3 regions of the Thalassospira sp. MIT1004 genome follow, and region 3 is predicted to be linked to each of the others. Evidence: riboswitches for the same ligand, from Rfam matches in the RefSeq annotation. Region 3 holds a riboswitch; each other region holds the start of a gene.
The links. A riboswitch is a leader RNA that binds a small molecule or an ion and turns the genes downstream of it on or off. The one in region 3 is predicted to bind cobalamin.
Positions count from the first base shown of each region.

Region 1: it holds a riboswitch for cobalamin, as region 3 does, so the genes downstream of both, BC440_RS14560 (CbtB domain-containing protein) here and cobU (bifunctional adenosylcobinamide kinase/adenosylcobinamide-phosphate guanylyltransferase) in region 3, are expected to answer to the same signal.
Region 2: it holds a riboswitch for cobalamin, as region 3 does, so the genes downstream of both, BC440_RS01290 (ABC transporter substrate-binding protein) here and cobU (bifunctional adenosylcobinamide kinase/adenosylcobinamide-phosphate guanylyltransferase) in region 3, are expected to answer to the same signal.

Region 1 covers NZ_MCAO01000042.1:114,299-124,054, forward strand. Annotated here, with positions in the region: gene BC440_RS14545 (hypothetical protein) at 1-92, opposite strand, end outside; gene BC440_RS14550 (hypothetical protein) at 204-467, opposite strand; gene BC440_RS14555 (metalloregulator ArsR/SmtB family transcription factor) at 601-1,062, shown strand; cobalamin riboswitch at 1,169-1,383, shown strand; gene BC440_RS14560 (CbtB domain-containing protein) at 1,415-1,588, shown strand; gene BC440_RS14565 (CbtA family protein) at 1,592-2,275, shown strand; gene BC440_RS14570 (hypothetical protein) at 2,343-2,867, shown strand; gene BC440_RS14575 (DUF1636 domain-containing protein) at 2,868-3,239, opposite strand; gene BC440_RS14580 (heavy metal translocating P-type ATPase) at 3,439-5,862, shown strand; gene BC440_RS14585 (transporter substrate-binding domain-containing protein) at 6,262-7,098, shown strand; gene BC440_RS14590 (amino acid ABC transporter permease) at 7,125-7,787, shown strand; gene BC440_RS14595 (amino acid ABC transporter permease) at 7,799-8,458, shown strand; gene BC440_RS14600 (amino acid ABC transporter ATP-binding protein) at 8,469-9,233, shown strand; gene BC440_RS14605 (RidA family protein) at 9,255-9,641, shown strand; gene BC440_RS14610 (IclR family transcriptional regulator) at 9,685-9,756, shown strand, end outside.
Region 2 covers NZ_MCAO01000002.1:115,393-125,148, forward strand. Annotated here, with positions in the region: gene xseA (exodeoxyribonuclease VII large subunit) at 1-350, opposite strand, end outside; gene purD (phosphoribosylamine--glycine ligase) at 464-1,747, shown strand; gene BC440_RS01280 (ABC transporter ATP-binding protein) at 1,772-2,554, opposite strand; gene BC440_RS01285 (iron ABC transporter permease) at 2,551-3,603, opposite strand; gene BC440_RS01290 (ABC transporter substrate-binding protein) at 3,612-4,652, opposite strand; cobalamin riboswitch at 4,863-5,059, opposite strand; gene BC440_RS01295 (AraC family transcriptional regulator) at 5,115-6,032, opposite strand; gene BC440_RS01300 (SDR family oxidoreductase) at 6,210-6,947, shown strand; gene BC440_RS01305 (Atu4866 domain-containing protein) at 6,972-7,319, shown strand; gene BC440_RS01310 (adenylate/guanylate cyclase domain-containing protein) at 7,437-8,804, opposite strand; gene BC440_RS01315 (glucan biosynthesis protein D) at 8,985-9,756, shown strand, end outside.
Region 3 covers NZ_MCAO01000033.1:476,125-485,880, forward strand. Annotated here, with positions in the region: gene cobS (adenosylcobinamide-GDP ribazoletransferase) at 1-744, shown strand, start outside; gene BC440_RS13790 (histidine phosphatase family protein) at 828-1,439, shown strand; gene BC440_RS13795 (hypothetical protein) at 1,509-2,084, opposite strand; cobalamin riboswitch at 2,397-2,621, shown strand; gene cobU (bifunctional adenosylcobinamide kinase/adenosylcobinamide-phosphate guanylyltransferase) at 2,681-3,220, shown strand; gene cobW (cobalamin biosynthesis protein CobW) at 3,253-4,293, shown strand; gene cobN (cobaltochelatase subunit CobN) at 4,384-8,151, shown strand; gene BC440_RS13815 (hypothetical protein) at 8,351-9,037, shown strand; gene BC440_RS13820 (endo alpha-1,4 polygalactosaminidase) at 9,202-9,756, shown strand, end outside.

The sequences.
Region 1 (9,756 bases), on a different contig from region 3:
TCGGATTCCTTGCAATGTGCAGCAAGGCCGAACTCCCAATCCTTGAATTCCTGATGGAGCTTGGCGTGCTCCGGAAGGGGACGGGCTGTCATGGGAGCCTCCTTTTGCTTTTCCAGACAGGTTCAATCTGGCGTGTAATCATGTCATCGATTTGCAATGAAAAGGCGATTTTGGGGCATTTGGGTTGCCGGACCTGAAACCGGTCATTTACCCACCATGTTGTCCCATGCCTTTTCAAGCTTTGCAGTTGCCTTGTGGAATTGCTGCGCGGTGGCGTTGCTTGCGCTTTCACCCTCGGATTTAAGCTTTTCCCAAGCCTCGTTCATTTCGTCATATGGGCCGGAAACTTCCTTGGGCAGGTTGCCGACCTGCATGTTGTTGTCCTTGCAATAACCGGCAACATTCTTTTCCCAGCTATCGCGCGACTGCTGCAGATTAAAAAGATCAAGTGCAGTTTGCTCTTGCATCGCTGTTTCTCCTCGGTTTCAGGGGCACATTTGATGGTGTCTTGTCCATGAAACGCCTCCTCATGGCCGGGGTTCCATGGCAACCGCGATCAAGTCCCCTTGCCAAGTCATTCAGGGCATGGAAAATAGGGGCATGTCACAAAGCAAAACAAATTCCCGCAAAGTCGAAATTGCCCCGACGCGTCCCGTGATCGCCCGGGATGAAAACGGCGACGATTGTCAGGAATGCGATACAGCCGCACGTCTTGGCCTTTCCACCGAACAGGGGGAAGCCGTAACGCGTGACGCGTCGCGTGCGACTGGTCATAACCTGTCGCTGCCCGATATCGAGGCGGCGGCAAAAATCTTTGCGCTTTTGGGGGATGCCGGGCGGTTGCAGCTTGTTCTGCGCTGCATGGAAAAACCGCAAACCGTCGGCGAACTGGCCGAGGCATCAGGTATGTCACAATCGCTTACCAGTCATCATCTGCGTCAGTTGCGCGATCAGCGCATTCTGGCATCGGAACGAAACGGGCGTCATATCTTCTATCAGATTGATGACGAACATATTTCCCGTGTTGTTCGGGACGTCTTTGCCCACGTCACGCACGATTAGGCCTTCTGCCCCGGGGTTTGGGGGCGGATCGACAATCGGGCGAATATGTTCGACGAATGATCACCCGGCCTGCGTGGTTTTCACATTGCACTTGCGCCAAATTACCGTCATAAACGAATGGCTTGGTTTTTCCCGCTCTGCTCGGGGTTGGGAAACGAAGAGGGAATTTGGAAAGCCGTCTGTTTTACGGCCAAAGCCAAAGCCGCCCCCGCGACTGTATGCGACGAGTGCCCGCCATCATACCACTTGCGAAAGCAGGGAAGGTCGGCGACGCATGATGACCCGCAAGCCAGGAGACCTGCCAGGCATGGACCCGAACCGACTGTCGGGTGTGACAGCAAAGGAGATTTCTATGACCACGCAGACCGCGGCATTTGCCGCTTCGAAAAAATCCGTTCTTCTGCCGATCCTTGCCTGCGCCGTTTTTGGCCTTGCCGTTGTATTTGTCACCGGCCACGTTCAGGCGGACCTGCTTCATGACGCGGCACACGATGTGCGCCACGCGACCGGCTTCCCCTGCCACTAAGTCATGTTCACACGCATAGTAACCAGCGCGTTGTTCGCTGGTGCTGCAGCGGGGCTTATTGCGGCCCTGCTACAGCTGTATTTTGTGCAGCCCGTTTTGCTGCATGCGGAGCTGTATGAAACCGGTGCCCTTGTGCATTTCGGCGGTGACGCGGTTAGCGCGCATCAGGATGTCGGTGGCATTGATCCGCTACGTGACGGGCTAAGCGTCCTGTTCACGATGCTGGTCTATACCGGGTATGCACTTATACTGGTGGCGGCCATGGCCTTTGCCGAAAACCGTGGTCATGTGGTGGCGGCGCGCAATGGCATCATCTGGGGCATTGCCGGTTTTGTCATCGTGCATTTTGCACCGGGTTTCACCTTGGCGCCAGAGGTGCCCGGTGTTGCCGCGGCCGATGTCTATGAACGGCAAATCTGGTGGTTTGCGACGGTGGCAACCGCGGCACTTGCGGTTTGGCTGATCGCCTTTGGTCGGAACTGGCTCGCGTGGGCGGCGGCGGTTGTTCTGCTTTTGGCGCCGCATGTTATCGGTGCACCTGAACCCGATCAGTTCACCGGTCCTGTGCCGACCGAACTTGGCGCGCTGTTTGCTGCGCGTGCCTTTGGTATCGGGGCGGTGGCCTGGGTATTGACCGGCTTGTTTGCCGGGCATTTCTGGCGGCGTGAAGCCGACCGGGAAGCGTAAACGCAATCGATCAGGCGCGGTATATTCCGCGCCTGTTTTCTTTCATTGATTTGTCTGGATAAACGAAATGTCACGTTCACTTGCCCTTTTTGGGATCGGGCTTGTTTTTGGCGGCGGGATTGGCTTTCTGGTCGCGGCGGGAAATGGCATCACCCTTGACGGTCATGATCATTCTGATCCGCAGGCGCACGGCGGAAGTACGCATGATGACACACATGGCGCGATGAATTTGACCGGTGCCCATGCCAGCCATGATGCCACCATTTCCCTGCCCGATGCCGTTGATGTGCCAAGATTTGATGTTGCCATTGCGCCCGATCCGGTCAGTGGCTGGAACCTGCATCTTTTGGTGCAGAATTTCCGTTTTGCCCCCGAACATGCCAGCAGTCCCCATATCCCGGGCGAGGGGCATGCCCATGTCTATGTTAACGGCACCAAGATTGCCCGCCTGTATGGCCCGTGGCTTCATATCGCAGATCTTCCGGCGGGCGATAACGAGGTCACGGTCACGCTGACGGCCAATGATCACAGCCAGCTTGCTGTTGGCGATAAACCGTTGCGTAAGACCATGAGAGTTTCGGTTAAACCTTAATCAAAGTGCTGGAATACGGGCCTTAAGGCAAAATCGAAGACGTCCGCAGCCGCGTGCGTCTTCGATCCATCCATCCGGGGCGTTCAGATATTCCCGGCAGGTGGCAATGATATCGTCAATGTCGTGACGCGCCGATAATCCGGCAAAAAGATAACTTGCCCGTCCGGCTCCCTGAAGCGCAACCGATGTCGGGTCGCTGCATGATCCCATGCAGTCAACCTGCGTGATTTCAAACGTTTCGGGCAATTCCGCCTGATCAAGTGCCGTGCCTAACTGCCGCGCAAAACCATCCGCATCGACAAAATCCACCTTTGAGGCCGGATCAGCATCGGGTGCTGGCTGGCAGGTTTTGCAAATGACAATACGGGGCATAGGGCGGTTGGCCTTGGTTCTTAAATCGGGTGGTCACTATGGCCGCAGTGCTGGCGTAATTCATCAACTTTTTCGGGGCGTCGGGCATTGTGTGTGATAACATTCAAATCATGATTTGAATGTTCTTGACTCCACAACATATGAATTGTTATTTGAATATAACGCATGAATATAAATTTGAATGTTGGCGAGGTCCAGAATGTCCGTCATCGCAAAATGGGATCAGTTCCCGGCCATTGGAAATTGTGAAAGCTGCAAGTCATCGCTGATTGCGGCTCTGAACGACGCCGTGCCGGGGCAAAGCTTTATTGCTGCCGCCGATGGCCTGCACGCGCAATCCGAACTGAGTGGCAGGGAACAGGGCACGGTTGACGATGTGCTGGCTCGTCATCGCGACGGCATTTCGCATCGTCATTGGGCTGTATCGGGCATGGATTGCGGGTCCTGTGTGGCGAAAATTGAAACCGCGCTTTCCAAACGTGATGGCGTGCAATGTGTTGATGTATCGATGATGCGCGAAATGGTGACGCTGGGTCTTCGCGACGACAGTGCCGAAACGCGTTCCGATATCAGCACGATGCTGACCAAACTGGGTTATCCGGCAAAGGAAAAGGTAATTCCGGGGGCGGCGAAATCATCCGAAGCCGCTTGCTGCGCTGGTGGTTCCTGTGGCTCTGCCAATCCGGCTGCGACGGATAATGCCGCGTCGCAAGATACCGATGCCAGTGACAAATCCCTGCTGCGCAAACTGGCCCCCTGGCCGGAAGCCGGGGACGAAATTGCATGGGCGGCGGCCTGGCTTATGCTGGGCGGGCTGGTTGGCTGGCTGGTTCCGGTCACCGATGCTTATGCAATGTCCATTGCCTCGATCATCGCAGCATTTCCGGTTATGAAAACGGCGTTCCGTCTGGCGGCAAGCGGCGCATTCTTTTCCATCGAACTGTTGATGAGTGTCGCGGTTCTTGGCGCGGTTGCGATCGGCGAAAGTCTTGAAGCCGGTATGGTCGTCCTGCTGTTTGCCATCGGCGAAAGCCTTGAAGGCATTGCCGCTGGTCGGGCACGCAGCGGTGTTAAATCGCTGATGAAACTGGCCCCGGAAACCGCAAGGCGGGTTTCGGCATCGGGTAATGTGTTTGAAACGGTCGCCCCGTCCGCGCTTGCACTGAATGATATTGTCGAAGTCCGTCCAGGCGAACGTATTCCGGCCGACGGTGTCCTGACCGACGGGGCCGCCGAAATTGACAACAGCCACCTGACCGGTGAATCCGTGCCCGTCCCGTCTGAACCGGGGGACGAGGTTTTTGCCGGTGCCATTGTCACCGATCGGCCCGTACGCCTGCGCGTAACCCGTGCGGCAGGGCAAACCATGCTGGATCGTGTGATCGATCTGGTTGAACAAAGCGAAAAGCACAAGGCACCGGTCGAGCGTTTCGTTACCAAATTTGCCCGTATCTATACGCCAATCATCATGGCGCTTGCCGCCCTGACGGTTGTCATTCCGCCGGTCCTGTTCGGGCAGGGCTGGGAAGAATGGATCTATCGCGGGCTGGCCCTGCTTCTGATCGGTTGCCCCTGTGCGCTGGTAATCTCCACCCCGGCGGCGGTCACGTCGGCCTTGGCTCGTGCGGCCAGAATTGGTCTGCTGGTTAAAGGCGGTGCCGCGCTTGAGGCCATCGGGGCGGTTCGTACCATGGCGTTTGACAAAACCGGCACATTGACCGAAGGCAAGCCAAAGCTGACGGCAATGATGTCGGTGGGCGATATGGACGAGGACCGGCTGCTTGCGATTGCTGCCGCGCTTGAAACCGTGACCTCCCACCCGCTGGCAAAGGCGGTGGTTCATGCCGCGACGGAACAGAAACTTGATCTGCCGGAAATCACCGATGCGCGTACGATCGCCGGCGCCGGGGTCGAAGCCCGAATTGATGGCACGCTTTATCGCGTCGGGGCGGCCAAACGCCTTGATATCGAACCGGCTGCCAAAGTTGCCGATTGGCTTGCCGCACAGGAAGACGCCGGCAGCACGGCCGTTGTCATCCTGCGTGATGGCGATGTCATTGGCGCACTTGCGCTGCGGGATACCGCGCGTGCGGATGCCCGGGATGCGCTTGCCAAACTGAACGCCTTGGGCATCAGCCCGGTGATGCTGACGGGTGATGCCGAACGCGTTGCCAAACGCATGGCGGGTGAACTTGGTATGGACTACCGGGCGCAGCTTCTGCCCGAAGACAAGCTGAACGTGCTGGCCGAATTGCGCAATGATCCGGTGCGGAAGGGATCGATTGCCATGGTTGGTGATGGCATCAACGACGCCCCGGCGCTGAAATCGGCCGATGTCGGCATCGCAATTGGCGGGGGCACCGACATCGCCCTTGAGGCCGCCGATGCGGTGGCGGTCAAGGACCGGCTGTCGGATGTCGTTAATCTGGTAAAGCTGTCCCGCACCACGCGCCGCGTGATCCGCGAAAACATCGGGTTGGCACTGGGGCTTAAGGCTGTCTTTCTGGTCACCAGCATCACCGGTCTGACGGGACTTTGGCTGGCGGTGATGGCCGATACCGGTGCAACCGTTCTGGTGACGCTTAACAGCCTTCGTCTGCTGATCGCGCTGCGCAACCGCTGATCCCTCAGCCGCGCAAGCTACTCCAGAAAATTATCGAAAGTCGGCCGCTATTGCATCTCGTGATAGCGGCCGAATTCTTTTTTGCTACCTCGCGCGCTGCGACTCCCGATCTTCTCCATGTTCTTGTTCGCCGTTTCGCGCAGAAATACTCGGAAAACGCCCTGCTCTGACAGGATGCACAGGTCATCACTTCCATAAAAGTCCTCACATCAGATCGTCCGGGTGCCGAGGTCACTACATTTCGAAAGCCAAGGAAAACTGCGGGTTTCGCAAAAGCGAATTGACATGGCTAGATTTTGGTTTCAAGTTAAATCCGTAACAACGATATTAATTCCGGTATAACGGAATTAACCGGGACTCATCAAAAACGGTTGGCTCTTTTCATCAGCGGAGACAAACATGACCTTCTTAAAAACAATCGCAGTCGCGGCGCTTATGACCGCAACTGCCGGATCGGCCATTGCACAGGAAGCCAGCAAGCTTCAGCAGGTCCTTGATCGTGGTCACCTGATCTTGGGGACCGGCTCGACCAACCCGCCATGGCACTTCATTGACTCGGATAACAAGCTCAAGGGCTTTGACGTTGATATGGGCCGCCTTGTCGCCAAGGCCCTGTTTGGCGATCCCGATAAAATCGAATATGTCCAGCAATCCGGCGATGCCCGTATCCCGAACCTTGTGACCGACAAGGTCGATCTGGCCTGCCAGTTCATGACGGTGACCGCCGAACGCGCCCAGCAGATCGAATTCACGATCCCCTATTACCGTGAAGGCGTTGGTCTGTTGCAGATGGAAGGCGGCGACTACGCCGATTACGAGGCGCTCAAAGCTGCTGGATCGGACGTTACCGTTGCCGTTCTTCAGAACGTCTACGCCGAAGAAATGGTTCACGCTGCCCTGCCAGAGGCAGAAGTCGATCAGTATGACAGTGTGGATCTGATGTATCAGGCGCTGAATTCCGGGCGTGCCGATGCCGCCGCAACTGATCAGTCGGCACTGCGCTGGTTCATGGTCAAAAACCCGGGCCGTTACCATGACGCCGGATATGGCTGGAACCCGCAAAGCTATTCCTGTGGCGTGAAGCCGGGCGATCAGCGTTGGCTGAACTTTGTAAACACGGTTCTGCACGAAGGTATGACCGGTGTTGAATTCCCGTTCTACGCCGACAGCTTCAAAACCTGGTTCGGCACGGAACTGTCGGTGCCGCAGATCGGCTTCCCCGTCGAATACAAATAACCTAGCAGCATCCGGGAAGAACCGTTTTGAACTACGATTTCAATTTCAGCGTCATCTGGCGCAATTGGGAGCTGCTGGCGCAGGGCCTTGGCCTTGGCTTGTTCCTTGCCCTTGTTTCGATTGCGATTGGTTGCGGGATCGGACTTCTGGCGGCTTTCGGGATGCTGTCCCGTCACCGGGTTTTACGCTGGATCGCAGTGGCTTATGTCTCTGCGATCCGCAATACCCCGATCCTTGTCCTGATCCTGTTCTGTTATTTCGCATTACCCCAGCTTGGCATTGCACTCGACAAGATACCGTCCTTCATTTTTACCCTGTCGATCTATGCCGGTGCCTATCTGGCGGAAGTTTTCCGTTCGGGCCTCGTCGCCTTGCCCAAGGGCCTGCGTGAAGCCGGGCTTGCCATCGGACTGACGGAACTGAAAATCAAAATCCACATCATCATTCCGGTGATGTTGCGCAATGTGTTGCCGTCGCTTTCGAACAATTTCATTTCGCTGTTCAAGGACACGTCGCTTGCGGCCGCCATCGCGGTTCCCGAACTGACGTTTTATGCACGCAAGATCAATGTCGAAAGCTTCCGTGTGATTGAAACATGGATGGTTGCGTCACTGATTTACGTGGTGGCCTGCTATGTCATCGCGTGGTTCCTGCGCCAGCTTGAACAACGTCTTGCGGTTCCGCGCTGAAAGGCTTTCACATGAATTTTTCTCTTTTCCTGAACGAATTGTGGAATGCCCGGATGAACCTGCTGGCCGGGCTTGGCGATACGGTTCTGATTTCCGTCGCGTCCGTGCTGCTTGGAACGTTCCTTGGCGTTTTCGTTGGTCTGGCGATGACATATGGCAATAAGCCGACCCGGTTTGGGGTGCGGCTTTATATCGACTTCCTGCGTGGCACGCCGGTTTTCGTTCTGATCCTTGCCTGTTTTTATATTCTTTCGGTTGTGGGGCTGGATCTTAGCGCGTTTCAGGCTGGTGTGCTTGCGCTGACGATGTTCTGTTCGTCCCATGTCGGGGAAATTGTCCGTGGTGCGTTAAAGGCAATCCCGGCCGGTCAAACCGAAGCCGCCAAGTCAATCGGGCTGACTTTCGGGCAAACCTTTGCCTATGTCCTGCTGCCCCAGGCCCTGCGCCAGATACTGCCGACCTGGGTCAATACCGCGACCGAAATCGTCAAGGCATCGACGCTGCTGTCGATCATTGGTGTGGTTGAATTGCTGCTGGCAACCCAGCAGGTCATTTCACGGACCTATCTTAGCCTCGAATTCTATCTCTTCGTTGGTTTCGTCTATTTCATTCTGAACTTCCTGATCGAACAGGCCGGCCGTGCTGTCGAACGCCGCATCTCGATCCCATAATGAGGCAGCCATGTCCCCCATTCTGACAATTACCGATCTTCACAAAAGTTTTGGTGATCTCGAAGTCCTCAAGGGCATCGATATGACCATGCAAAAGGGTGATGTCGTCTCGCTGATCGGATCATCGGGTTCGGGCAAGACAACCCTGTTGCGCTGTGTGAACCTGCTTGAAGATTTCGAACGTGGTTCCATCGAACTCGACGGCGAAGCCATCGGCTACAGACACGACGGTGGTGAACGCCGCCGTCTTTCCGAACGTCATATTGCGCGTCAACGCGCCATGACCGGCATGGCGTTTCAGCAATTCAACCTGTTTCCGCATATGACCGCCATTCGCAATGTCATGCTGGGTTTGACCAAGACCAAGAAAATGGCAAAGGACGAAGCCTATGCCATTGCCGAAAAATGGCTTGAACGGGTTGGCATGATTGAACGACGTGATCATTTCCCCGGTCAGTTGTCTGGCGGACAGCAGCAGCGTGTCGCGATTGCGCGCGCGATTGCGATGAACCCGCGCATCATGCTGTTTGACGAAGTGACATCCGCCCTTGATCCGGAACTGGTCAAGGAAGTTCTAGCCGTTGTCCGCGATCTTGCCGATGACGGAATGACCATGCTGCTTGTCACCCATGAAATGCGCTTTGCCCGCGATGTTTCAAGCAAGGTCGTGTTCATGCATCACGGCCGTATCCACGAAGAAGGTCCCCCCGAACAGATTTTCGGCGCACCGGAAACAGACCGGTTGCGGGGCTTTCTTGCAAATTCTGAAATGTGATTGAAGACCAGGAGATATTGAATGACCATCAAAAGACACGGTGTCGGTGAAGCAAAAGGAAACGGTCAGAAGGCACTGCCTTTTGCAAAGGCTACGGAAGCCGATGGATGGCTTTACGTGTCCGGACAAACGCCGATGCGTGATGGCGAAGTCGTTGGAAACGGGATTGTCGAACAGTCCCGTATTGCTATCGAAAACATGCTGAAAATCGTCGAGGATGCCGGATATAGCGCAAGCGATATCATGCGCATTGGCGTCTGGCTTGATGATGCCCGCGATTTCTGGAGCTTCAACGGAGTCTTTCAGGAATATTTCGGCGATCATCCGCCTGCGCGTGCTTGCGTTCAGTCTTCAATGGTGGTGGATTGCAAGGTCGAGGTCGACTGCATTGCCTTTCGCAAGGCATAAGAACCTCTATCCAAAGAACTGATCACCAGCGAAGAGGGGACTTATGAAAGAAGGGCAAATACGGAAACGGGCGCGCGGCATTGATCGGGCGTTTGATATTCTTGATCATTTGCGC
Region 2 (9,756 bases), on a different contig from region 3:
ATCGTTTCGATGACAATCTGGTATTTCGACCGGCCGGGAAATGTCGTCAATCGGCCGGTTACAATGACTTCCATGCCGTCTTCGGGTGCGATGCCAAGTTTGGATGCCTGCCCGCGCCAGCAAACACCGTCCAGCACCGCCTGATCGTCTTTGAGTGCCAGATACATGTGACCGCTGCTTGCGCGCTTGAAGCCGGAAATCTCGCCGCGCACACGCACAAACGAAAACGCATCCTCGACCGTGCGTTTAAGCGCGCTGGAAAGATCAGAGACCGAAAATTCCGGTAGATTTCCCGGTTTCGCGGGTTCTTCGGGCATGGGGGCGAACGGGTCGAACAAATCTTGCGTCATCAAGGGCACTTTATGCTAAAAGCCCGCATAAATTTTCAAGCGGGATGGGGTGCAAGCCTAGTTCATCCCGTCTGGACCATCAAGCAGTCGGACACGTAATCGAGGTTAAAATCATGAAGGTTCTGGTCGTTGGCGGTGGCGGACGTGAACATGCATTGTGCTGGGCAATTGCCAAAAGCCCGCGGCTGACCAAACTTTGGTGTGCGCCGGGCAATGCCGGGATTGCCGATTCAGCAGAATGTGTCGCCATTTCAGATAGCGACATTGACGGCCTTGTGAAATTTGCCAACGACAATGCGGTCGATCTGGTTGTTGTCGGCCCCGAGGCCCCGCTGGTCGCGGGCCTTGTAGACGCGCTGGATGCGGTTGGCATCAAATCGTTTGGCTGTTCAAAAGCGGCGGCACAGCTTGAAGGCTCCAAGGGTTTCATGAAGGACATGGTGGCAAAGTTTGGCGTCCCGTCTGCGGCCTATGGCCGTTTCACCACGCCCGACGATGCGCGGGCCTTTGTTGAAAAGCACGGTGCGCCGATTGTCGTTAAGACCGACGGCCTTGCCGCGGGCAAGGGTGTGACGATTTGCCAGACAGTTGACGAAGCCCTTGCCGCAATTGACGAATGCATGGTCGGTGGCAAATTCGGCGATGCCGGTGCGGAACTGGTGATCGAGGAATTCATGACCGGCGAAGAAGCATCCTTCTTTGCCGTCTGCGATGGTGAAAACGTCATTCCGCTAATTGCCGCGCAAGATCACAAGGCTGTGGGCGAAGGCGATACCGGCCCGAATACTGGCGGTATGGGGGCCTATTCCCCCGCCCCGGTTTTCACCAAATCGGTTGAAGACAAGGTCATGGAACAGATCATTGTTCCGACCGTCAAGGGCATGGCCGCCGAAGGCCATCCTTTCAAAGGGGTCCTGTTTGCCGGTCTGATGATCGATGATGCGGGCAACCCGAAACTGATCGAATACAACATCCGTTTTGGCGATCCGGAATGCCAGGTTCTGATGACGCGCCTGAAATCGGATGTGATTGATATTCTTGATGGGGCGGCAAGCGGCGAACTCGATAAGGTCAAACCCGAATGGCATGACGAAACCGCCATGGTCGTTGTCATGGCCGCCAAGGGGTATCCGGGCAGCTACGACAAAGGCACCGAGATCAGAAATGTTGCCGATGCGGATGCGATGGACAAGGTCAAGGTCCTGCATGCGGGCACGAAAATGGATGGTGACAAACTGACCGCGACGGGGGGGCGTGTTCTTGGCGTTACCGCACGCGGCACGTCGGTGACCGAGGCACAGAAACGCGCCTATGAAGCGGTTGACGCCATTAACTGGCCGGGTGGTTTTTGCCGTCGTGATATCGGCTGGCGCGCGATTGCCCGCGAACAGAAATAAACATTCAACTTGAAAAAGACCGGGTCATGCAGCCCGGTCTTTTTTCATGCCTGCGTGATAGCGCACTGCACATTGCCCGTTCGGGCCATGTTCGATGGTGGCATCCACACCGAACACATCACGCAGATTTTGGGTCGTCAGAATATCGGCAGGACTGCCGATCCCCACCAGTTCCCCGTCACGCATCATGGCAATCCGGTCGCAATACATCGCGGCATGGTTCAGATCGTGCAAGGCCGCCACCACGGTCACCGGTAATTCATGCACCAGTTCCAGCAATCCAAGCTGATGACGGATATCCAGATGGTTTGTCGGTTCATCCAGCAGAAGGAATTTTGGTTCCTGCGCCAGTGCGCGCGCGATATGAACCCGCTGCTTTTCACCGCCCGAAAGCGTATGCCAGAACCGGTCGGCCAGATGGGTCATGTCAACATCGCCGAGCGCACGTTCCACAATCGCATCATCGCGTTCCGACCAAGGCGACAGCATGCTGAGATAAGGTGTGCGTCCCAGTGCCACCGCCTCGCGCGCGGTCAGGCGGTCGGTGGTATCGGCCTGCTGTTCGACAAAACCGATCTGTCGGGCCAGTTTGCGACGACCATGCTTTTTCATGTCCTGCCCTGCCAGCATCGCACGCCCCTGATCAGGTGGACGAATACCGGCCAAAACCGACATCAAACTGGTTTTGCCCGATCCATTCGGCCCGATCAGGCCCAGAAACTCGCCCGGTTCCACCCGGAGGGAGACATTTTTGATGATCTTGCGAAAACCGGCAGACCAGACGATATCGCGCAGTTCCAAACTCATCGCAAAATCCTTCCGTGACACAGGATCAGGGCAAAGACCGGGGCCCCGACAAGGGCGGTAATCACCCCGATTGGCAAAACCTGCCCCGGAACGATCACGCGTGAGATGACATCGGCACAGACCAGAAACAGTGCGCCAATCAATGCCGATAGCGGTAATAGCAGCCCATGACGCGTTCCGACAAAAAAGCGCGCGGCATGCGGGATCACGAGCCCGACAAAACCGATGGAACCAACAATACTGACCATTACCGCGGTCATCATCGCGGCTGCGACAATCAGGATCGCATAAACCCGCCTGACCGGCACACCAAGCGATGCGGCGGATTCACGACCAAACGTAAAGGCATCAAGTGCGCGTGCATGCCAAAGACACACGACAAGCCCGACAAGAGCCACGGGTAAAGCCAGCCACACATCGGGCCAGCGCACGCCGCTAAGATTGCCCAGAAGCCAGAACATGATGCCGCGCGCCTGCTCGGCACTGGCCGATTTGGTGACAATGAAGGATGTAAGTGCGTTAAACATCTGCGATCCGGCAATCCCTGCCAGAATGATCGCCCCCGTGCCGCGCCCGGCCTGTAATGCCAGAAGGGTCACAAAGGCGAATGCCGCCACCGCGCCGATAAATGCGCCAAGTGACAGGGAAAGCATCCCGGCCCCAAGACCAAGGATCACGACACTGACCGCACCGGTCGATGCCCCGGCTGAAATGCCCAGCAGATAGGGATCGGCAAGACTGTTGCGCAAAAGCGCCTGCAGGACCGCGCCGGAAACGGCCAAAGCCGCCCCGCAACTTGCAGCAACAATCGCGCGGCTCAGCCGATAGTTCCAGACAATACCGGCATCAATCGCATCCACCGGATGACCGGCATCCCATAAATGATTGGCAATCGTATCGATCACCGTACCCACCGGGATTGCTGTTTCACCCACCGATGCGGCAACCGCCAGGACCGCAGCCAGCAACATCAGCGCGGCAAATGCCACGCTGATGCGTTTCATGAAAACGGGGCTGGAAATGACGTTACCGATCACTGGTTTGATCACTGGCCCGATCACTGGGTTGCCTCGAACGCCTCGATTGCCTTGGCCAGCGTTTCAATGCCCTCGATTGTCCGCATGGTCGGGTTCATCGACTGGGCATCCATGACGACGATATTTCCGCTTTTGACCGCATTCATCTGACGGGTTACCGGATCGGATTTCAGGAACTGCATTTTAAGTTCCCAGTCATCGGCCGGAAAACGACGACGATCCATTTTGCCAATCACAATGATATCGGGATTGGTTCGTGCGATGGTTTCCCAGCCAACTGTGGGCCATTCATCGTCACTGTCGATGACATTTTCCACACCAAGGATCGACATGACATAGGCCGGTGCGCCTTTCTGCCCGGCAACAAACGGATCAACATCGATTTCAGCGCTGGAGAACCAGAACAGGGCCGAAATGCCCTTGCCGTTGACGGCGGCGACTTTTTCACGTGCGGCTTTTTCGCGGGCTTTGAAATCGGCAATCAGATCTGCGCCACGTTCCTCGACGTCGAAGATTTTCGAAAGGTCGGCTATCCCCTGATAGATCTGATCCATCGAAAAGGCATCAATCCGCGTTCCGTCACCGCCCGTGGTGTTGTCCTTACCGACGCAATCGGCTGGTGCGGTATAGACCGGGATTGAAAGTTCAGCAAACTGGTCAATCGTTCCGACCTTGCCATTCGGGCCGATATGCCATTGGAACTGGGTTGCGACCATATCGGGTTTCTGGCCGACCACACTTTCAAAGCTGGGATCGTTGTCTGCCAGACGCGGAATGGTGGCGTTGACGTCGAGAAACTGTTCCTGCACCGGACCAAGCCATACGGCCGTTCCGACCACCCTGTCCGCCAGTCCCAGAAGATAAAGCAGTTCAGTGCTGCTTTGGCCAAGCGATACGACACGGTTCGGAGCCTGATCAAAGGTCAGGGTTCGACCACAATTTTCCAGTGTAAGCGGATATTCCGTGGCAGATGCGTATTGTGCGAAAGAAGCCAGTCCTGCAGCAAACACCCCGACTGCAAAAACCTTTTTGTTCAATTCAATCACTTTGCGTCCTTTCATGGATATGTCGATCCGGAATTTCATTTCCTGACCGGACATACCAAACCAATAAATGTTATGTTATAACATAACATCAAAGTTACTATGGTCAAGGGACTGGCTGAAGTGCTGAAAAATGGCGGGAAATGCCGGGATCCAAGGGCGGTCCAATGGCTTTCAGCCCGCCCGGAACGGTGACATATACCGACATCCTCCGGGGCACCCCGCCCGGTCCGTCGTATTCATGTCAGCAGGTCTCCTGGCTCGCGGGTCGTTGTGTTTTCCTGCCTTCCCGGGAAATATCCCAGTGGCTTTCAGAAGGAAACACTCACCGCCTACAGTTGCGGGGGCAGCTTCGGTTAACCGTCTTCACGGACGGCTTCGAATTCCCTTTATCCTTATCGGATACTGACATCTATCGGTGTCACATAGTCACAAAGGCCGGTCAAGCCAATTGCGAATAAATCGCAATGATTGCAATTTTCAATAGGCGTTCGCAGCCGCCGTGCCATCGCCGCCCAGTCGCCCAAGGATCGCCGAGACATCGCGCATCGGTGGCGCGCCAAACATGCGGGCATATTCACGGCTGAACTGTGAGGCGCTTTCATATCCGACTTCATAGGCCGCGGTCGCCGCATCCTTCATTTCCGTCAGCATCATCTGGCGCGCCATCGTCAGGCGAAGGCGTTTCTGATACTGAAGCGGGCTCATGGAGGTTACCTGCTTGAAATGATGATGGAAGGAGGACGGGCTCATATTTGCCTGTGCCGCAAGATCATCGACCCGCAGTGGTGCTGCAAAATCGTCCTTCATCAGACGGATGATCTTGGAAATGCGCTGCATGTTGCTGCCGCCCATTCCGATTTGTGCAATCCTGGCCCCCTGAAGGCCGCGCAACAGGCGATAATGCACTTCGCGCAGAAGCATCGGCGCCATCACGGAAATATCGTCTTTCTCATCACACAGGCGCAACAGGCGCATCACGGCACCCAGTAAGGTATCGCTGGCGTTATCGACATGAAGCCCGCAATCGCTTTCGGATGCCGAGCCGACCTGAAGATCAATCTGGGTGACAAGATCACCCAACATCTGACCATCCAGTTCAATCGACAAGCTGCGATACGGAAGTGCTGCACTGGCATTTGTCACACAGCCGACAATCGGCAGGTCGACCGACGCCACCAGATACTTTCCGGGCACGTAACTGAAAACCGCCTCGCCCAGAGTGACCTCTTTGGCACCTGACGCGATAATGCAAAGGCATGGCTTGTAGATTGTCGGAACTTTCATCGACGGCCCGGTCGCACGATACAGATGCACCGCCTTTACCGGCGTCTCGGCAACACCTTCGCCTTCGCAGTATCTGTCAATCAGTTCAGACATCTCTTCAAACACAGGCATCACCAAACTCCTTTATTTCTCTAATATGAACTATAGCAACCAGAACCATCCTGAAAAGCGGTTTTCACCCTGCCTGGAGAATCAGGCAATTGATCAAGAGTTCTGTGTATTCATCAGGCCGCCCTTTGCAATCACAGTAAGCGCCATGATCCAGACAAGGAGGATGTCATGTCGCTTATGTCCAACAATGTTGAAAACAAGGTCGTCGTTATCACCGGTGCCAGCAGCGGGATTGGCGAGGCCACGGCAAAACTTCTGGCCGAAAACGGTGCAAAGGTCGTTCTTGCGGCCCGACGCACGGCAAAGCTTCATTCCATCGTCGCCGAAATCGAGGCCGAAGGCGGCACCGCCACATGTCGCGCGGTTGATGTCACCGATGCCGACGACGTCGAAGCACTGATCTATTTCGCCAAAAACACCTATGGCCGCGTTGATGTGATCTTCAACAATGCCGGTGTCATGCCCCTGTCGCCGCTTGCCGAACTGAAAATTGACGAGTGGAACAAGATGATCGACGTCAATATTCGCGGCGTCCTGAATGGCATTGCTGCTGGTCTGCCATTGTTCAAGGAACAGGGTAGCGGCCACATCATCAATACCGCGTCCATTGGCGCACATCTGGTATCCCCGACTGCCGCCGTTTACTGCGCCACGAAATATGCCGTCTGGGCGATTTCCGATGGCCTGCGTCAGGAAAGCCGAGATATCCGCGTCACCACCATTTCGCCGGGCGTTACCGAAACAGAACTTGGCAACGACATTACCGATGACAATGCCAAAGGGTTTCTCGGTGAACTGCGCAAAACCGCACTCAGCCCGATTTCCATTGCATGGTCGGTGCTTTACGCAATCGCCCAGCCCGAAAGCGTCGATGTCAACGAGATCATCGTGCGCCCGACCGCATCGGCATATTGATCCGTACCGCCCAAGGAGGCCCGCATGGCACGTCATATGTTTGCGTCTTCTATCACCAGTCTTCTGATGCTGTTTTCCAGCACCGCCACCGCACAGGAGGATACCGTCATGTCCACAACCACATCGAACGACCCGCATCCCTATGTTGGCATGTGGGTCACGGCTGATGGCAATATCCGTCAGGAATTGCTGGCCAACGGACGTTATGACGAGGCGCGCGGCAATCGCCCGTCTGCCTATCAGGGACGTTATGAAATTTCCGGTAATCATATCGATTACTGGGATGATACCGGCTTTACCGCCGACGGATATTTCGAAGACGGTGTTCTGTATCACGCCGGAATGGTGATGTATCGCCAGCCCATACAATAGCATTCAGGCTTTAAAAGCCCCGCTGCACCGGCTAACCCGGCGCAGAACCCGCAAGGAACGGTATCGAATGGATGCCGTTCCTTTTTTCATTTTCATGCGCGAAAACTTTGCCAATAATCAGGTCGCTGTAACGGGCACATTGCCAGTCACGACATTCCGTTCATCAGCCGTGGCAAAGGTAAACAGATCAATCGGTTCGGAAAGTCCGCGAACATCCATCTGCCCGATCTTGCGAAAATCTTCTGCGGTCAGATACTGTGCCGTCGTTGCAGAAATCAGAACGTCGGTTCCCAGTTCCTTGTTCATCACTTCCAATCGGGCCGCCATATTTACCGTATCGCCATGCACGGTATAGTTCTGACGCCCACCCCCGCCGACACTGCCGGCAATCACCGTCCCGGTGCATATCCCGATACGCGTACGAACATGGATCCCAGCGAAATCCCGACTTTGCACAAGATCGGAAATCTCGCGTGCGGCGCGCACCGCACATCTGGCATGATCGGGGTCCTCGGCCGGGACATTGAAGGTCGCCAGTACCGCATCGCCCTGAAACTGGGTAATCACACCATGATGACGGTTAATGATCTGTGACACTGCATCGAAATATGTGTTGAGAACCTCGACAATTCCTTTCGGGCCGATGGTTTCGGTCAGCTTGGTGAAATCGGCCAGATCGGCAAACAGGATGGTTGCCTCACGCTCGACCGGGGCCAGTGACCCGCGCTTAGATATCAGCGCCTCGGCCACGGCGGGCGGCACATATTGTCCGAAAATGTCGGAAATGGCGCTACGTTCCTGTTCCGCCTCGATCTGGCGGCGCACCGTATGGCGCGCACGCCACATGACCAGACCAATCAGAATGGCAACAACAACCAGCGAGAGGGCTTCCTGTGCGCGGCTCCAGGCACCGATAAAATCGGGGCTGAAGAAATAGGTCACAAAAGTCTGGGTATCGGGAGATGTGCCGATATCCTGCCAGTCATAGGTCTGATCCATATCGCGGATGGCATAAAGAAACGCACCAAGCCACCCGGCCGCCCCACACATACCGGCCCATAAAACAAGGCCGGGCGAAAAACTGAACGCCGCAACACCAACAACGATAAAATAGAATGGGAAGATCGGCGTGCGGAAAATGACCGCCTGGGGCAGATCGACATTGTCAAAAACCGGCTGCGTCGCAATCAGAAGCGACAGGAACCCGATATCAAGCGCGATGAACAGATACTTGATCCAGTTCCGGTCATAGGATGATCCGATAATCCGGTAATGGATGATGCCAAACCCGGCAAAGACACCAAGCGCAATCAGATATTCAATGGCACGTAACGGGTCACCCGACCGCGACGCCACAAGCCAGACCCCCATCAGGATCAGCGCGACCAGACGCCCCTTGATCGCCAGCCGCAGACCGTTCTGTTCCGCCTCGTGGAAAATGGCTTTCTGCCCGGGCTTTCCCATAACGGTTTGCTGCATGAACATGCCTTTCTGCGATGGCGACCTCGCCATTTCAATGATTGCAAGTTTATTTAGGCAGACATCTGGCATACCGCCATGCGAAAAACGCAGATATTACGATCTTGAATTCGCCATGTTTTATCCCGATTACGTCCACACTGTCCGGTATAGTTCCGGACATCTTAAATTAACGGGACCTGATTGATGACGACTTCTGTGGAACGCAGACGATTTCTGAAATCCATGGCCGCTGCCGGGCTGATCCTGCCGGGCATGTCGATGGTCAATGGTGCCTCGGCCGCGAACGAAAAACTTGATCTTGGCGAACCGCAAAGCTTCAGCTTTGACGCCCTGATCAAACGCGCCGAAGCCATGGCAAAATCGCCTTACGAGCCGCCTGTCGCCCCCGATCCCGAAATTGTCGGCAAGATCGATTACGACATTCATGGCAAGCTGCATTACAAGCGCGAATTTTCACCATACGCCGATGGTTCGGGCACCTACCCGCTGACCTTCTTTCATCTCGGCATGTATTTCGCCAAGCCGGTTCACATGCATCTGGTTGACGGTGGCAAATCGCGCGAAGTGGTTTATACGCCGGACTATTTCGACATGCCCGAAGACAGCATCGCGCGCAAGCTTTCGGAAAACAGCGGCTTTGCCGGGTTCCGTCTGCATGAAAATGTCGAACGTGATGACTGGAAAACACAGGACTGGGCAGCGTTTCTTGGCGCGTCCTATTTCCGTGCGATTGGCGATGAAGGCCAATATGGTCTGTCTGCGCGCGGTATTGTGGTCAACACGGCAACGTCCCAGCCCGAAGAATTCCCCGATTTCCGCGAATTTTATATCGAACCGGCGAAATCGGCCAATGCCCCGGTCACGGTCTATGCCCTGCTGGATGGCCCCAGCATCACGGGTGCCTACCGGTTCTATCTGACGCGCGGCGAAGGTGTGACCATGGATGTCGAAAAAC
Region 3 (9,756 bases):
GATTTTTGGCGTGCTCTTGCCCTGCTAAGCCGGATACCGGTTTTCATTCCATGTGACTTCAGCGCGCATGCGATGGCACGATCAGTTTGGTGCTGGCCGCTGGTTGGGTTGTTCATGGCCGGGATTGCGATCATTCCGGCCTACGTCATCGAGATTCTGACCGGCAATGTCATGATTACGGCCATTGTCGCGACTTTTACCCTGATCGCGTTGACTGGGGCGATGCATGAGGATGGCATTGCCGATTGTGCCGACGGATTTGGCGGTGGATTGGACCGTCAACGCAAGCTTGAAATCATGCGCGACAGCCGGATCGGCACTTATGGTGTTGTTGCGCTTGTTTTATGCCTAGCGATGCGCATCGCCCTTCTGGATGCTGCGGGTGAAAGTGGCAGCATGGCCGCCATCCTGATTGTGATGGCGACACTATCGCGCGCGGCGATGCCGATTGTGACCTATGTGTTTGATCCGGCTCGTGAAGATGGTCTTGGCAAAAGTGCCGGACGACCCGACATCAAAGTGGTGAGCGCGGGTATTGCCATCGCCTTGGTTCTGGTGGTGATTGTTGCGGGTGCGGTGACCGCGTTCATGTGTCTGATAGCCATGATGGTCGGGGCATCGGTTGTCGGATGGATCGCCCGGCATCAGATTGGCGGCCATACTGGCGATGTGCTGGGCATGACTCAAATCATCTCCGAGCTGCTTGTCGGTATTGCATTTATCGCGATACTTCAGATTGCCTGATGATAAGATCATGAAAAGGACCGTTTAAAACGGAGCCCAAACCCGGGTCGTATTTTTCGACCGCATTTTTCCTTGGGGGAAGAATGGACAAAGCAGTGACAACCCGTTGGTGGCTTGTTCGCCATGCGCCGGTTCTCAACCCGGAACGGCTTGTCTATGGCCGAAGCGACATGCCGGTTGATCTTACCGATGAAAAGGCATTGCGCGCCCTGTCGCGCCATTTGCCAAACGACGCGGTCTGGATTACGAGCCACCTTTCGCGCACGCTTGATACCGCGCTTAAACTTCTTGAGCTGATGGATGAAAACATCCTGCCGACGCGTGAAACCGGCTTTGCCGAACAGCATTTTGGCGCATGGGAAAAGAAACACTGGAATGATCTGCCCAAAGGGGAAACCACCCGTTTCTGGACCGATTTCGCGCGCCAGCATCCTCCGAATGGGGAAAGTTTCAGCGACGTTGTCGAACGGGTTGGGCCAATATTTGACCGGCTGACAAGATATTGGGCCGGGCGCGATATTGTGGCCGTTATTCACGGCGGGACGGTGCGCGCGGCCCTTGCCAATGCGCTTGGTCTGTCGCTTGAGGCGGCCTTATCATTTCATATCGATACGCTTGGCGTGACCCGGATCGAACATATAACCGGCGTCGATCAACCGGGCTGGCGGGTGACCGGGGTTAATCTGCGTTACTGATTAAAGGGGGCTGTGCAGTTGCCGATACCCTGTTGGGCTTGAATGACATGCCACACAGGGTATCAGTTTTCAGGCGGATTTCCGTTGATCGGTTTCCTGCGCATCGACAAGTGCATATTCCGACAAAAAGCGATCTACCATATCGGCAGAGACATCGTATCTGCCACAGATTGACGCGACATCGTCAAGATAGGCTTCGTAGTAGGGAATAGGCCGACTGCGCGATTTGCCGCGAAGCTCGTTGATTTCCGTAAAGTCGGATGCAAATTCCGGTGCTTCGATAACCTGAATGATCGTGTCGTCGATGATGGCGGCGGGTTTGCCTTTGTATTTCTTGCCACAGGCTGAAAGCATTTTGCTGGCGGTCGGGATGGATATCCCGGGCTGGCCCAGAAGCAGTGACATTTGATCTTCGTCGAAATCGTCATTTTCGAACAATTCTACGAGTTTCGTCAGGTCACGGACCAGAAGAGAAAGCGCATTTACGCGGATGCCACGCGCATGCGACCAAATGATGGTCGCGACAACACCACAGGTCGGGCGGCTGGCATAAATGTTTCGAACATCACGACGCGCCAATGATATTTCACCATTTACAGCATGATGTTGCAGGAATTCGGGAAAGGATTGATCATTATAGCTCAATCTATCCAGCAGCCCGCGCCACATGTCTTCGCGTGATACGGTCTGCCAGGTTGTTGATTTCAGATTCCGAATTCGTTGAATTTGTTCATGAATTGCCATTTGATCAGCAAATTTCCAATTAACCCCAAGAAGTTTTTCCGAAACCCTTTGCGGTTTCGGCATCCGGACTTTGTTTGTTTTGTAATGTCCGGCGGTCACGCGGGCGGCTTTTGTCGGCTCTGATCCATCGTGACAAAATTATGTTCTCCTAAAGAATAACCGCCGACAAGCAGTCAATTCTTACAAATACTGACCTTATGGCTAGGTCGGAGTTTGGGCTTTGGTCGTGGGGGTAAAGCTGCTAGGTTCGGCGCTGCCGTTTGGTGATGGGAAACCGGTGTGATGCCGGTGCTGCCCCCGCAACTGTAACGGGTTGGGTGATCCGGGTGATGTGATGTCACAAGCCACCGGTAATGTTGATTTGCAGACAACATGCCGGGAAGGCGGATTGCTTTCATGCCCGCAGCCAGGAAACCAGCCATCGGTATTCCTGTTCGTAAGGATATGGGGTAACGCAATCCGGCCTCGGTGGGAGGTCAAGGCGAAGGAAAGTGGGTATGACCCAGAATATGGCTGATAGCAGCCAGCTTGCCGGGATCCATCTGATCCTTGGCGGTGCCAGATCGGGCAAAAGCCGGTTTGCTGAAAACCGGATCAACCATGCAGGCGGCGGTATTTATGTCGCGACCGGTCGTGCATGGGACGAGGAAATGGCAAATCGCATCGAACTTCACAAATCATCGCGCGGCGAAATGTGGCAAACGATTGAGGAACCGCTTGATCTTTGCGCTGTCCTGTCTGCCTGCAATCACGACGGCAGTAAACCGGTTCTGGTCGATTGCCTGACGCTTTGGCTGACCAATCTGATGCTGGAAGATCGCGATATCGGGGCCGAGTTTGACCGGCTTTGCGACCTTTTGCCGGGGCTGGATATCCCAGTTCTTCTGGTTTCGAACGAGGTTGGTTTCGGGATTGTGCCGGAAAATGCCATGGCGCGCAGCTTTCGTGATCATGCCGGACGATTGCATCAACGGATTGCCGAGCTTGCCAATCAGGTGACGCTTGTGGTTGCGGGCATTCCGATGTCGGTTAAATAGATCAGAATTCATAGATTTAAGGGTAATTGAATATGGCACAGCTTGGAAAAATTCCGGCAACAGTGATCACCGGTTTTCTTGGTGCAGGCAAAACCACGATGATCCGCAATATGCTGGAAAATGCCGGGGGTAAGCGGATTGCGCTGATCATCAACGAATTTGGTGATCTGGGCGTGGACCGCGAGGTGATTAATGGATGTGGCATATCGGGTTGTGCCGAGGACGACGTTGTCGAACTTGCAAACGGTTGCATCTGTTGCACGGTGGCCGATGATTTCCTGCCGACCATCAAGGGCCTGATTGATCGCGACACGCCGCCTGATCATATCGTTATCGAAACGTCAGGACTGGCATTGCCAAAACCGTTGGTCAAGGCGTTCAACTGGCCGGAAATCCGTTCACGGGTCACGGTAGATGGTGTGGTGGCTGTTCTGGACGGGGCGGCATTGCGCGACGGTCTGTTTGCCCATGATCATCATGCGGTTCAGGCCCAACGTGAGGCTGATGATAATCTTGATCATGAAAGCCCGCTTGAGGAACTGTTTGAAGAGCAGCTTCATTGTGCGGATATGGTGGTTCTGAACAAAACCGATTTGCTGAGCGCTGCCGAAATTGCCAAGGTAGAGGCAGATATCCGGGCCGAGCTGAAACGCCCATCGGTCAAGATCATCGCGACCGCGCATTCGAAGGTCGAAAATGCTGTTTTGCTGGGACTTGGAGCGGCGGCCGAAGACGATCTTGATAGCCGCCCCTCACATCATGACGATGGTCACGAACATGACCACGACGATTTTGAAAGCTTTGTCGTGTCACTTGACGCGGTTGACGATGCGGCCGTACTTGAAAAACGCCTGATTGATGTCGTGCGTCAGTTCGATGTCCTACGGATCAAGGGTTTTCTTGATATTCCCGGCAAGCCGATGCGCCAGGTTGTTCAGGGCGTTGGTGAGAGGTTCCAGCGTTATTTCGACCGGCCGTGGGCCGAAACCGAAACGCGCCGGTCGGAACTGGTGGTGATCGGCTTGCATGGCTTGGATCGCGGTGCCATCGAAGCGGCAATCAAGGCATCGTGACGTTTTGAAATTGTAAGATCATCCGGTCGACAACGTTGTGCGGGCGGATGATCTTGAACCAGCACACGATAAAAGAAACGGACATTTCCGATGCATCTGCTTGCCGCCCAGCCTGGACTTGTTACCGATGGAAGCGAAGCCGTCGATCTGGGGCAAAGCCCGGGCGATGTCGTTATCCTGTCGGCGGCAGAGTCCGAGCTTGCCTGTCTGGCGGGGGCGCAGGCGCGATTGACTTCGGCATTTGGTGATGTGACACCATCGCTGCGATTGGCAAGCCTTTTGCAGTTGGGCCACAACATGTCGGTCGATCTTTATGTCGACGATGTTCTGGCCGATGCCAAATTCATCATCGTGCGCATTCTGGGCGGTCGGGGATATTGGGAATACGGGATCGAACAGCTGGTCGAACTGGCCCGTCGCAACGACGTGCCGTTGGTACTGTTGCCAGGTGACGATCAACCCGATGCGGAACTGTTGTCGTTATCGACGGTAAAGGGTGCAACGTATCAGCAAATCTGGCGTTACCTGATCGAAGGTGGTCCGGGAAATGCTGAACATTTACTGCGTCTTATATATGAAAAATTGAACCCGTCTGTCAGTTGGGACTGGAAGCCGGCGGCACCCTTGGTCAAGGCAGGCCTTTATTGGCCGGGGAAAATCACCGCAAATCTCGAAGAAATTGAACAGAATTGGAAACAAAATCATACTGTTGTCTCGATCATCTTCTACCGTGCATTAATTCAGGCTGGTAATCTGGATGTAATTGATGCGCTGGTTGAGGAGTTGTTGGGTAATAGCCTCAATCCATTGCCTGTTTTTGTTGCCAGCCTCAAAGACCCGGTTGCGGCGGCCTTGGTTGAAGAATGGCTGGGGTCAACACGTGCGGATTTGATCCTGAACACCACCGGCTTCTCTCTTTCCGTTCCGGGTGTGGAACGAAAAGATGGGCCGTTTGATGTTGTCGATGCACCGGTTTTCCAGGTGGTGCTATCTGGCGGTGGTGAAGCATCGTGGCGGGATGGGGTGAACGGCCTTGCCGCGCGGGATATTGCGATGAATGTCGCACTTCCCGAAGTGGATGGCCGTATTTTATCGCGCGCCGTGTCGTTCAAGGGATCGGCGGGCAAGGATGCCCTGACGCAGATTGATCTGGTCAAATATATCCCGGTGCGCGATCGGGTGGCGTTTGTTGCCGAACTGGCGGCCAATTGGGTCAAATTGCGCAAGACGGATGCCCCGGTGCGCAAAGTTGCGATGATCATGGCCAATTATCCCAACAAGGATGCGCGCCTTGGCAATGGTGTGGGGCTTGATACACCGGCCGGGATGATTGAAACCCTTCGGGCGATGAAGGATGCCGGGTACAGGATTAATGAGCTGCCGGAAAATGGCGATGACCTGATCGCAGCGGTCAAGGCCGGACCGACGAATGATTTCAAGTCGCTGGCGGATCGCACCGTTCGTGTGACGATCCCGGTTGCCGATTATCGCGCGGCATTTGCCGCCCTGCCCGCACGCATCCGTCAGCAGGTAACGGATGCCTGGGGAGAGCCGGAAAGTGATCCGTTTTATCTGCCAGATCGGTCGGCGATTGCCCTTTCGATCCTGCCGATGGGCAATGTTGTAGTTGGGCTGCAACCGGCACGCGGATACAATATCGATCCGCTTGAAAGCTATCATTCGCCCGATCTGGTGCCGCCGCATAACTATTTCGCGTTTTATATCTGGCTGCGCCATCATTTCGGGGCACAGGCAGTCATTCATTTCGGCAAACACGGCAATATGGAATGGCTGCCGGGCAAGTCATTAGCGCTGTCGGAAGAATGCTTCCCCGAAGCCGTGTTTGGCCCGACACCGCATTTCTATCCCTTTATCGTCAATGATCCGGGTGAAGGCACACAAGCCAAGCGCCGTGCACAGGCGGTGATCCTTGATCATCTGACCCCGCCTTTGACGCGAGCAGAGAGTTACGGACCCCTTAAGGATCTTGAGGCGCTAGTTGATGAATATTACGACGCAGCAGCAGTTGATCCACGCAGATTGATCATCCTGAAGCGTGACATCCTTGAGCTTGCTATTCGCATCGGGCTTGACCGCGATTGCGGGATTGAGCCGGACGAGGACGAGGAAAGCGCGCTTGCCAAGCTTGATAACTATCTGTGCGAGTTGAAGGAACTTCAGATCCGCGATGGTCTGCATATCTTTGGTAAGGCACCGGAAGGCGATCTTTTGACCGATCTTCTGGTCGCACTGGCAAGATTGCCGCGCGGGGCGAGCGAGGGGTCGAAGGCGTCACTTCATCGGGCCTTGGCCGCCGATATCCTTGGTGATCCCGATTTTGATCCGCTTGATTGTGCCTTTGCCGAATTCTGGCCAGGAATTAGGCCCGAAATTCTTGCGCAATATGACGTTGGTGCGTGGCGTACCATGGGCGATACGGTGGAGCGGATCGAGCTTTTGGCGCGTGATCTGGTACGTGGGGAGGTGGTCGCGGATCAGGCATGGCAGCGGACAATTGAAGTTCTTTCCGATATCGAAATATCTATTCGTCCGGCGGTGACAACCTGTGGCGAGGCAGAGATTGCCGGATTGCTGCGCGGTCTTGCGGGCAAGTTTGTCGAACCGGGGCCATCGGGGGCGCCAACGCGCGGGCGGCCAGATGTTTTACCGACCGGGCGGAATTTCTATTCGGTCGATACGCGCACGATCCCGACCCCGGCGGCATGGCAATTGGGGTGGAAATCAGCCGAATTGTTACTGGAACGGCATGTGCAGGATCATGGTGAATGGCCCGCGGCCCTTGGTCTTTCGGTTTGGGGCACCAGCAATATGCGCACTGGCGGTGATGACATTGCCCAGGCGCTTGCCCTGATGGGTGTACGGCCAACATGGGACAGCGCATCGCGCCGTGTGACCGGGTTCGAGATTATGCCAGCATCTCTGCTGGGGCGACCGCGCGTTGATGTGACGTTGCGCATATCGGGGTTTTTCCGCGATGCGTTCCCGGGTCTGATTGACCTGTTTGACAGCGCGGTGCGTGCGGTGGCCGAACAGGCGGATGAAGCGCCCGATATGAACCCGATTGCGGTTCGGGTGGCGGCAGAAACGGCAAAGCTGTGTGACGCCGGGGCCAGTCCTGATCAGGCCAGAAAACAGGCGGCATTTCGCGTGTTTGGTGCCAAGCCCGGTGCCTATGGCGCGGGATTACAGGCGATGATCGACGAAGAGCTTTGGGAGGACGAGGCCGATCTGGCGGATGCCTATCTGGCGTGGGGCAGTTATGCCTATGGCAACGGGGCGGAAGGTGAAGCCGCGCGTGATATGTTTGAAACACGGCTGTCGCGGGTTGATGCGATTGTCCATAATCAGGACAACCGCGAACATGATTTGCTGGATTCCGATGATTATTATCAGTTCGAAGGCGGAATGACATCGGCAGTTCGGCATCTGTCCGGCAAACAGCCGACGGTTTATCACAGCGACCATTCCCGCCCGGAAAGCCCGAAAATCCGCACATTGGAAGAAGAAATCGCCCGTGTTGTCCGGGCACGCGTGGTCAATCCGAAATGGATCAAAGGCGTAATGCGCCATGGTTACAAGGGCGCATTTGAGATGGCGGCGACGGTGGATTACCTGTTTGCCTTTGCCGCAACGGCGCGCTGTGTTGCGGATCATCATTTTGATCTGGTTTATGATGCGTATCTCGATGATACGGATGTGCGTGATTTTATCAGGGATTACAATCCCGACGCACTTTCTGATATCCGCAATCGTCTGCGCGAGGCGATTGATCGTGGCCTTTGGCAGCCGCGCCGGAATTCCGTATCAGTCGATCTGATGGGGAATGGCGCGGCATAACCGGGCCTTAGACGTTATCGTAAATCACGAGAATTTTACCGTTGAAATGGATGGTCGGAACAAACCGGGCGGTTGAAACGTTTCGTTTTCGCACCATATCTCTTTTAACCAAGTGTTAATCTATTGGTTGAGGGACGGGGCACACCTATCGAGCCGATAACCGCACAAGACGGATCGGCAACAGAGTTAGGAGGCCACTATGGAAAGAACGAAACACGTTCGTTTGCCTGACTATCTGCGGACCCCTCTGCCGGTTCATGCCGGACATGCAAAAATTGTCGATTTCCTGCTTGCTGATGCCGACCTTCCTGACTGGTTACGTGCCGATTTGCACGGCCAGGGCCGTTATCGCCCGGCCCGCGGTGCGATCCGTTCGGTTCTTGACCTGCGTGAACGGTTTCACGGCGTTCATGCACCGGTCAGTATTGAAGAATTCCGTGATGACCTGGACGAACTTGCGCGCCATCTGCCGGGGCCGGATCAAACAACCATTAAAATTGATGCCAAGGTCCGGATTTACTGGCGTTACCTGCAAGGTGTTGAACGCCAGATATGGCGTGCAACCATTTCAAGGGCCCATGTGGCGTTAAATCATTTCCCGGTGGTTCGCGAATTGAAGTCACTGATTGCGGATGTGGTTTCGACGCGCAACTGGCTTGAGCGTCGGCTCGAAGTGATCGAAAAAAGCTTCCAGAAACCGGTTCATGCCCCGAATGATGCGGTGCGCAAGGCATTGCTTCGCCTGCGTCAGATGTCGCCGGGCGACCGGTTGCAGTTATTTAACAAGGCGCGGATGCGTCGCCCCGAATTGCGTAATACCGACATGCGTGAGCCTGATAAATGGGCCGATTTGGTGACCGGCGACCTTGGTTTATCGTCAGGCTGAAGGGCTAAAAGATATATCGATTGACCGAGCCCGGCGGGTTTCGGGGGATCGCACCCGTTACGGGTGCAAGAGCGCGGCTGGAAACGGCCGCGCTTTCTTTTTGGGTGGTTGTCTATTGCCCGCCAGACGGGCAAACTCACAAAATTGATTTTCCGGGGGTATGGATGCGCGCGTTTGTTGCCGTTGCTGGTTTTGTTTTGCAATTTTCTGCAGGGGTCGGCATCGCGGCGGCGGATGACTGGCCAACGGTGCCGGACGGGTCGCTGCATTGGCAGTTGCAGGGTGACATTGATGTTAGCGGCAATATCCGCGTAATCGATAGCGATCTGTTTGAAACGACGGCCGAGCAGGTTCGGGAATGGCACGCGGCCGGTATTTTCCCTATTTGCTATATCAATGTTGGTGCGGTCGAGGAATGGAACGACGATTACGGACAATTCCCAAAGGGTGTCATCGGGAATCCCTATTGGGGGTGGGAAGGTGAAAACTGGCTTGATATCAGCCGCTTTGACCAATTCGCCCATATTATGGAAGTCCGGCTTGACCTGTGTCGGGAAAAGGGTTTTCTGGCTATTGAGCCGGATAACATTGATGCCTATGAAGCGGATACAACCAACAAGAAAACCGGGTTCGATCTGACACGGTCCGATCAGGTTCGATATATCGGATGGCTGATTGAGCAGGCGCATGCGCGCGGGCTTGCCATTGGGCAGAAAAAT